2 regions of the Aureimonas phyllosphaerae genome follow, and region 2 is predicted to be linked to the other one. Evidence: riboswitches for the same ligand, from Rfam matches in the RefSeq annotation. Region 2 holds a riboswitch; the other holds the start of a gene.
What was found. A riboswitch is a leader RNA that binds a small molecule or an ion and turns the genes downstream of it on or off. The one in region 2 is predicted to bind thiamine pyrophosphate.
Positions count from the first base shown of each region.

Region 1 (4,628 bases), 2.2 Mb from region 2:
ACCGGTGAGGATGTCGAGCAGGGTCGATTTCCCCGCGCCCGACGGACCGATCACCGCCAACCACTCGCCCGGCGCGACGTTGAGGTCGAAGCGCATCCCGCTCGTCTCGTGCGCGAAGGTGACGGCGTCGAGTTCGATGGCGTTCATTCGGGTGTCTTTCGGCCGCCGAGACCGCGCTCGGCGAGGAGAATCAGTCCGAGGCACAGGAGCGCCAGAAGAAGCGCGATACCTTCCGCATCGGTCGAGCGATAGCTGCCCATGCGCTGGAGCAGGAGATAGGGGAGGGTGACGAGGTCGGAATTGCCGAAGAGGGCGACCACCCCGAGATCGCCGAGCGAAACCGCCATGCCGAAGGCGCCGGCGAGCGCCAGCGGACGGCGCAGCGCCGGCCATTCGACATGCCGCAGCCGGGCGAAGCCTCTGAGGCCGAGATGATCGGCGAGGCGGCCATGCCGTCGCGCGACCGCGGCGACTTCGGGAGCGAGGATGCGTGTCGCATAGGGCACGACGAGGATCGCGTTGCCGATCACGACGATGGCCGGCGCGAACCGGGCGACGTCGCCGATTTCGCGCAAAGTGAGGAACCAGCCGGCGCCGACGACGATCGGCGGCACGACCAGGACGAGGCTGCTGGATAGCGACAGGAGGATGCCACCGCCGCGACCCGCGCCGCTGGTGCCGAATGCGAGGGCCGCGGAAAGGACCAGTCCGAGAATCGAGGCTGCGACCGCGATGGCAAGGCTGCGCGAAAGCGCGGCAAGAAACGCCGGATCGGCGACGATCCGCGGGAGATCGGCCTGCAGGCCCGCCACGAGGATCGCGAGAAGTGGCGCGAGAAGAAACGCGGTTGCCGTCGCGACCACTGTGGCGTCCCAGGCGAAGGCCGGCACCGACCGGCGATCGAAGCGTCGACTGGCCTGCGCGAGGCCGAACCCTGCGTCCACGCCACCGGTCCAGCCCGTCGTCGGCAGGAGGAGCAGCGCTACCAGCCCGACCTGGACGAGCGACAGCGTGAGGGCGCGCGCCGGATCGAAGTCGTAGCGCAGCGACTGGTAGATCGCGACCTCGAGCGTCGTCGCACCCGGCCCGCCGCCCAGCACGAGCACGAGCGTAAAGCTCGTGACGCACAGCATGAACACGAGGCCAGCGGCGGGACCGAGCGTGCGCCGGACCACCGGCCATTCGACGATGCGGAATGTCGCCCAGCGCGACAGCGACAGCTGCCCGGCGATCTTCCAGCTTTCCGCCGGCACGCCGGAGAGGCCGCCCAGGGTCAGCCGGGCGACGAGCGGCATGTTGAAGAAGACGTGCGCGACGAGGATGCCGGTGAGGCCGTAGATCGAGGGGCGCGGGAGGCCCGCGAGCACGAAGGCGTCGGCGACGACCCCGTTTCGGCCGAACACGGTGATGAGCCCGAGCGCGCCGACCAGGACGGGCAGCGCCTGCGGGAGGAAGAAGAGGCGCAGGAGCAGGGCACGGCCGGGGAAGCGGAGGCGATCAAGCGCCAGCGCTAGGGGCACCCCGAACGCGACCGAGAGGAGGGTCGACAGGACGGCCTGCAGAAGCGTGAAGCCGAGGACCGTGCGCAGATAGGGATCGGCGAGAAGAGCGACGGGCGAGGCCGGCGGGATGCCGGCGAAGAGCGGCAGGAATGCGAGGGGCAGGAGGCAGAAGCCGAGCACGAAAGCGGCCGCCAGCATCCCGGCCCGGCGCCGGCGCCGGGCATCGTCCCCGATGCGCGCGCCCGGTCGTTCGCCCGTCCTCAGCGCCCGAGACCCCGCAGCCATTCCGCCGTCCATTCGGCGCGATGGGTGGCGACGTCGGCAGCCGGAATCTCCAGCGGACGCGACGGCTGGACGAGGGTGTCGAAGGCGGCGGGAAGCGGCTCGCCGGTCGGGGCGGCGGGCAGCGACCAGTTACCGGTCGGGATGATCGACTGGAACTCCGGCGTCAGCATGAAGGCGAGGAAGCGGCGCGCGAGCTCGGGCTGGCGCGAGGTCCGCAGCATCCCCGCAAGTTCCACTTGGAGGTAGTGCCCTTCCGAGAAGGCGGCGGCCTTGTACCGGTCCGTTCCCTCCTCGATCTGGTGGTAGGCCGGCGAGGTCGTATAGGACAGGACGATCGGCACCTCGCCCTTGGTGAAGAGGCCGTAGGCCTCGCTCCAGCCGGGCGTCACGGTGAGGACGCGGCGGGACAGCTCGGCCCACTTCGCCTCCGCCTGGTCGCCGAAGACCGCCTTCATCCAGAGGAGCAGGCCAAGGCCCGGCGTCGAGGTGCGCGCATCCTGGATCGCGATCTTCTGGTCGGGATCGCCGGAAACAAGTTCGGCAAGGCTCTTCGGCGGGTCGGCGATGCTCTCGGAATCGTAGACGAAGGCGAGATAGGAATAGTCGAAGGGCACGAACGTATCGTCGGAAAAGCCACCGGGGATCGTCAGCGGCTTAAGGTCGACGCCGGACGAAGCGAACAAGCCCGTCGCCTTCAGTTCGGGCACGAGCTCGGCGGTCATCCCGAGCGCCACGTCGGCCTGCGTGCCCTCGCCTTCGAGCTTCAGCCGGTTGAGGATGGCGACGCCGTCCTCAAGGCCGACGAAGCGGAGATCGCAGCCGCACTGCGCCTCGAACGCCTTCTCGATGCGCGGGCCCGGCCCCCAGTCCGGCGTGAAGCTCTCGTAGGTGTAGACGGTGAGCACCGGCCGGTCGGCGTCTTGCGCAAGAGCGATCGACGGCAGGACGGCGGCGGCGGCGCAGAACGCGGAAAGGGCCAGGCGCATGAATGGAACTCCTCTTGCCGGAGTTCGATGCGCGCTCCCTCGACCACCTGCCGCGGAAGCCCCCCATCCCTCCGCCGGTACGAGCCGGATCAGGTTCAGCGGGTTGGCGGACAGCCTCTCAGCCCCGGCAAGGGCACCCCGTGTGAGCGGCCACAACGTTGCCCGGATCACGCCGGGAGAGCAAGGGGTTGGTGGCCCGCGACGTGCAACTCTCCCCAGCCGCGCGGCAATACGCTATGCGCTGGCGCGATGAGCCGCTTCACGATCCTTCTCGCCGGTCCGATCCACGCGTCGGCGCGCCTTCTGGCCGAGGTGCGCGGTACGCGTACGATCGCGGCCGATGCCGGCATCGCGCATGCCGCGACCCTGGCGCTCAGCCCGGAACTCTGGGTCGGCGATTTCGACTCGCACGAGGGCGAAGACCCCGTCGACGTGCCGCGCCACGAATGGCCGCGCGACAAGGATCGGACCGACGGCGAGATCGCGATCTCCGAGGCCTTCGAGCGGGGCGCCAGCTCCGTGCTTCTCGTCGGTGCCTTCGGCGGGCGAACGGATCATGTCTTCTCGCATCTTGTCGTGGCCCTGCGCGAAAGCGCGGCGGGGCGCCCCGTGACGATGTTCGACGGCCGCGAATGGGCCTTTCCCCTCGCGGCAGGGCGACAGGCCTTCGCGTCCGAGCCCGGCGCGCAGTTCTCGATCCTCAAGTTCTCCGACCTTCGCGGCCTGACGATCGAAGGCGCACGCTTCCCGCTGGATCGCGCCGATATCGCGTTCTCGTCGATCCTGACACAGAGCAACGAGGCGATTGGCCGGGAGGTGACGATCGACCTCGCAGATGGGCGAGCCGTTTTCCTGCTGCAGGCCGATCCCGCGCGGCGCTGACGTCTTGCGGCAAGGCTGGCCCTCGGCGGACCGTTCGTATAAGCTTCGTCCCGGTCGGTCTCATAGCTCAGCAGGATAGAGCAAGTTCCATAGGTGACCAGCTTACCAGTCGCTGCTTTCAATGGCTTTCGAGGGTGGTAAAGTTACCGACGACCGTTCGTCGCTCGTCACAACGCAAGGCGTCCGCAGACCAGTCCCCTCACACCTCGGACGTGATCGCTTGTGTCAGGGCATTCGATGCGGTACGGTCCTGCGATGACAGACGGGGCGCCCACCAGCGGTCGTCGTCGTTTTCGTCTGCGTAGCTCAGCAGGATAGAGCACAGGATTCCTGGTATCAAATTGGGCGGCGCGCTTCGAAAGTTCGCGTCGGATCTGCTCAAAGTCGGGGAACGCTTCTCGCGCTCGCGAGGTGCCGATCCCGAGCCAAGCCGGAGCGATCCGGAAGGTGTAGAGACTGGTAGGGCAGCACCTAAAGGCTTCGGTCCACGGTGAAGGGACAGTCCAGACCACGAACGCCGTGAGGCGGCGGCGAAAGTCGAAGTGGTATGAATCCTGGGGTCGTGGGTTCGAATCCCGCCGCAGACACCATCTCCTTCGATCCGAGCCATAGGTTGGGCCCGCGCGCCGGCGCGGACGCCCGCGCCTTCTCGCGAAGTCATTCCGAAGCTGGTTCGGCACGCCGTCGCCAAGCATGGGTTGCCGACGCGTCGCCTGTGCCCGCGCCATGCCACCCGACGGTCCGCCGGGGGTGCCGACGTTCCCGCGGCATCAGCCCGCGACCTCCCGCACGATGCGCGACGGCGTGCGGCCGAGCCTCAGCCGGGAGCCTCGACCTTCTTCTTCTTGCGGCTCCGCGCCTGCGCCGAGCGCGTCCGCGTCCAGCCCGCCGCGACGTCCCGCGTGACGCGCAGGCCGGGGCCGTGGAACTCGGTCTCGCCGATGAAGACGACGCCCGCGGCCTCCAGGGCCTG
Region 1 is NZ_CP181348.1:1,951,838-1,956,465, forward strand. Features, by position in the region: gene ACLNGM_RS09065 (ATP-binding cassette domain-containing protein) at 1-147, opposite strand, end outside; gene thiP (thiamine/thiamine pyrophosphate ABC transporter permease) at 144-1,787, opposite strand; gene thiB (thiamine ABC transporter substrate binding subunit) at 1,763-2,773, opposite strand; TPP riboswitch at 2,823-2,924, opposite strand; gene ACLNGM_RS09080 (thiamine diphosphokinase) at 3,023-3,655, shown strand; gene ACLNGM_RS09085 (helix-turn-helix domain-containing protein) at 4,473-4,628, opposite strand, start outside.
Region 1: another riboswitch for thiamine pyrophosphate. It lies ahead of thiB (thiamine ABC transporter substrate binding subunit); the one in region 2 lies ahead of ACLNGM_RS21325 (ABC transporter permease).

Region 2 (4,628 bases):
TCGGCCGATCGATCAGAAGCGCAGCTTCGTGAAGATTGGGCGTCGCGACGTCGGCGAGCGGCAGGAGTTCGGAGCGCAGCGCCTCGATCGCCTCCTCTCGCATGAGGCGATCCCCGGAGGTTGCGACCATCACGGGATCGACGACGGCGCACCGTCCATGCGCGCGCAGGCGCTCGGCAATCGCGCGGATCGTCTCGGTGCGCGACACCATGCCGATCTTGATCGCACCGACGGCAAGGTCCGACAGGACCGCGTCGATCTGCGCTGCGACGATGCCGGGCGACAGGTCCTCGATCGCGGTCACGCCGCGCGTATTCTGAGCGGTGACGGCGGTGACGACGCTGGCGCCAAAAACGCCGAGCGCCGAAAAGGTCTTGAGGTCGGCCTGGATGCCGGCCCCGCCGCCCGAGTCGGAGCCTGCGATCGTGAGCGCGATCACGGTCACGGGGTCAGCTCCACGGCATAGTCGGCCAGCGGAGGCGCGGCATCGAGAAGGCCCTTGTCTTTCATGAACGTGGCAAAGCGCGCGTAGCGGCCGGCGTCGAGCGCGAAGGGGCGCTTGGCGAAGCGCGGGAGGGTGTCGGCGAAGGCGCGCCGGTTCAACTCGTCGTCGAGATCGGGATAAGCCTTGAGGAACAGAGCGAGCGCCTCGTCCGGATGATTGGTCGCAAAGATCGCCGCCTCTTCCACGGCGGCCAGGAACCGCGGCAGGCGCGGATCGCCGAGCTTGTCACGGCTGGTGACGAGGATCAGTTCGTCATAGGCGGGGACGCCGTTCTCCTCGGGAAAGAATGCCCGGCCCTCGTGGCCCTCGAGGCGGATCTGCGTGAGTTCGAAGTTCCGGTAGGCGCCGATCGTGGCATCGACGTTTCCCGACAGAAGTGAGGGCGTCAGCGCGAAATTCACGTTCACGAGTTCGACGTCGGAGAGCGAGAGGCCGGCGGAGCCGAGCATCGCCGAGAGCACGGCTTCCTCGATGCCGGCGACGGAATAGCCGATCTTGCGACCCTTGAGGTCGACGAGCGTCTTCACCGGTCCGTCGGCACGCACCATCACGGTGTTGAGCGGGGTCTCGACCAGCGTGCCGAAGCGCACCAGTGGCAGGCCGGCCTTCACGTCGAGCATCAGGTTGGGCTGGTAGTGGACGGCGACGTCGGCCTCGCCGGCAGCAAGGAGCCGCGGAGGCGCGGACGGATCGGCCGGCGGGACGAGGTCGACGTCGAGCCCGCGCGCTGCGAAGAACCCCTTCTCGCGCGCGACGACGAGCGGCACATGATCCGGGTTGACGAACCATTCGAGGAGGACGGTCAGCTTGTCGGCTGCAAGCGCAGGGGCCGGGCCGAGCGCTGCGAGCGCGAAACCGATGGCGGCAAGAAGCGGGCGAAGGATCATCAGGTCGAGGTCCTCGAGAGGGGCGGTCGTTTCAGGAAGGGCGGGGGCTGGTCTTCGAACGCCCACGGCGAGAGGCGGGGCGCGATCTGGTCGACGAGGGCGCGCAGCGACAGCGTCAGGGCTGCGAGGATCGCCAAGGCTGCGAACAGGAGGTCGGTCTGCATCCGCGCGTTCGCCTGGATCATCAGGAAGCCGAGTCCGCCCGACGCGCCCACCCATTCGCCGATCACCGCCCCGAGCGGGGCGAGGGGGGCTGCGACGCGCAGACCGCTGACGAGGGCGGGCATGGCAAGGGGAATGCGCACGTGCCGCAGCGCCTGGAAATGGCTCGCCTCGGTCATCGCCGTCGCATCGAGAAGCTCGGGGTCGGTGCGCCGAAGGCCGTCGGCAAAGGCCGAGGCGACGGGAAAGAAGATGATGAGGGCCGCCATAACCACCTTCGAGGCCAGGCCGAAGCCGAACCAGAGAACGAGAAGCGGGGCGAGGGCGAAGACCGGCATCGCCTGAAGGATCAGGACCTGCGGCCAGAGGATGGCCCCGAAACGCGGGAAGGCGACGGCGGTGAGCCCGGTGACCGCGCCGGTGGCGACACCGAGGATCAGCCCGAGCGCCACTTCCGTGAAGGTGACGAGCGATTCACGCGCCAGCCGGCCTGACTGCGCGACGAGCGTGCGACCGACTTCCCAGGGCGCCGGCAGCATGTAGCGCGGCGGCTCGAGAAGAAGCACGATCGCCTGCCAGGCGAGAAGCCCGGCGATGAGCCCCATTACGACGGTGCGAAACGCGCGCATGCGAGAGCGTCAGGCGCGCGGTCGCAGGCTCTTCGATGGGGATCGATGACGGTCTGGAACGTGGAAACGGCGCATGCGATCTCCCCGGCCGGGCTGCGGCCACAAGAGATCCGGATTTCGAGCGGAGACAACGAAGGCGGTGACGCCCATTCCCGTTCCTACGCCGGTATGACCCGGATCAGGTTCAAGGGTTCGGCCGGCCGGCCATCTCAGCACCTGTGTGGTGCACCCCTCGGAATGTCGAAATGATTGCGCAGCCGGGCTGCGGAGTCAACGAGGCCGGAAGACCCGGCACTCGTCTGATGGCGGCCGGCGACGCCGCCTGCCGCACGGACTGGCGGTCGGTCAGGCCGGCGAGCCGTCCTCCTCTTCCTCCATCGAGACGGCGACGTCGGCATTGGCCGATAGGCGCACCGTCTGGCCCTCGACCTCGGCGACGAGGCCGATCGGCACGTAGTGATGGTGGCCCTTGTGATCGCCTTCGCCGCTGTCTCGGCGCGTCAGCTTGATCCGGTGCTCCTCGACGCGGTCGACCGTGCCGACATGCACGCCGTCGGCGCCGATCACGTCCATATGTTCTGCGATGTCCTGCCGCATGGTGCTTCTCCCGTCCTGGCGAAGTTTTACGTCGTCAGCGCGCGACGAAGCGGTTCTCGTGCGTGCCGTCGTCCTTGCGCTGGTCGCCCTCGACTTCGCGGGCGGCGGCGGCCCAGAAATCATGCTCGTGCCCAGCCGGGCGGCCGGCCTTTTCCCAGAGGAAATAGGCCAGGTTCCGGATTTCCTGATCCCTGTCCGACGTCATCGCGGTCTCCTCGCACGCGTTCCGGTCCTCCGTTTGCGTGAACCGGCGCCTTCTGCCCGCCGGCCGACCGGAGTTCGACCTTTTGTTCCGGGTACATATGACGGCCCGTCCCGCCGGGAAGGCGTCGGCACAGGTGCGGCGAGGGCAAATTTTGGCTGGACATCGCCGGTTTGGCGATGCGTCGACCGGCGTCATTTGCCGGACCGTGTTTCCATGCTATGGCCGCTGCCGCACGTGCCGCGCGCTTTCCGGCGGGCGGGCGACGATCATTCCCCGTGGTACCGCTCCGTCCGGGCGCGCCGCAAGACAGAGGCGAAGGCGTCGAGCCTCTTGACCCCACCGTTCCGATCCATCCCGGAGGCCTCGTTCGAGGAATGACCAGCGGTCAGGCGGCCCCAGCGGCCGAGACGCAGATCCAGACGCGCGAGAACCCGCACGCCAAGAGCCTTGGACCTCTGATCCTTGGAAGTATCGGCGTCGTCTATGGCGATATCGGGACCAGCCCGCTCTACGCCATGAAGGAATCGCTCCTTCATGTCGGCGGCGTGCCGTCGGCAAGCGAGATCATCGGCATCGTGTCGCTGCTGGTCTGGTCGCTAATCTTCGTCGTCACGGTGAAATACGTGATGCTGATCCTGCGGGCCGACAACCAGGGCGAGGGCGGTCCGCTGTCCCTCATGGCGCTTGCGCAAAAGGCGCTCGCCAAGCCCAACAAGGTGATCCTCGGCCTTGGCATCGTCGGTGCCGCGCTGTTCTACGGCGACGCGATCCTGACGCCGGCCGTCTCGGTTCTGTCGGCGGTGGAAGGTCTGAAAGTCACCGCGCCGGGGCTCGATCCCTACATCGTCCCCATCGCGCTGGTGATCATCATCGGCCTCTATGCGGTGCAGTCCTTTGGTACATCGCAGGTGGCGCGGTTCTTCGGCCCGATCATGGCGATCTGGTTCGTCACCTTGGCCCTGATCGGCATCTCGCATATCGGCGACGCCCCGCAGATCCTGCATGCCCTGAACCCGATCAATGGGTTCTGGTTCATGACCAGCCATGGCATCATCGGCTTTACCGTGCTCGGCTCGGTGTTCCTGGCGGTAACGGGTGCCGAGGCGCTCTATGCGGACATGGGCCATTTCGGCAAGAGGCCGATCCAGATCGCCTGGCTCGGCTTCGTCGGCCCGGCGCTGCTTCTCAACTATCTCGGGCAGGGCGCCTACGCGCTGCACGACCCGGCGGTGCTGCCGAACCTCTTCTTCCTGTCGGCGCCCGAATGGGCGCGCCTTCCGCTCGTGATCCTCGCCACGATGGCGACGATCATCGCGGGCCAGGCGGTGATCACCGGTGCCTTCTCGCTGACCCAGCAGGCGATCCAGCTCGGCCTCCTGCCGCGGCTGCAGATCGAGTACACGTCCGAGACCGAGCAGGGACAGATCTACCTGCCGACCGTCAACTGGCTGATGCTGATCGGCGTCGTGCTGCTCGTCCTCTTCTTCCAGGATTCGTCCTCCCTGGCCGCCGCCTACGGCATCGCCGTGACCGGCACGATGGTGGTGACGAGCCTTCTGGCGGTCGTCGTCTTCGCCTATGGCTGGAAGTGGGGCCTTGGCCTTGCGATTGCGGTGGTCACGCCGTTCCTGATGATCGACATG
Region 2 is NZ_CP181348.1:4,435,629-4,440,256, reverse strand. Features, by position in the region: gene thiD (bifunctional hydroxymethylpyrimidine kinase/phosphomethylpyrimidine kinase) at 1-445, opposite strand, end outside; gene ACLNGM_RS21330 (ABC transporter substrate-binding protein) at 442-1,389, opposite strand; gene ACLNGM_RS21325 (ABC transporter permease) at 1,392-2,183, opposite strand; TPP riboswitch at 2,322-2,426, opposite strand; gene ACLNGM_RS21320 (DUF2171 domain-containing protein) at 2,529-2,780, opposite strand; gene ACLNGM_RS21315 (DUF2934 domain-containing protein) at 2,815-2,985, opposite strand; gene ACLNGM_RS21310 (potassium transporter Kup) at 3,360-4,628, shown strand, end outside.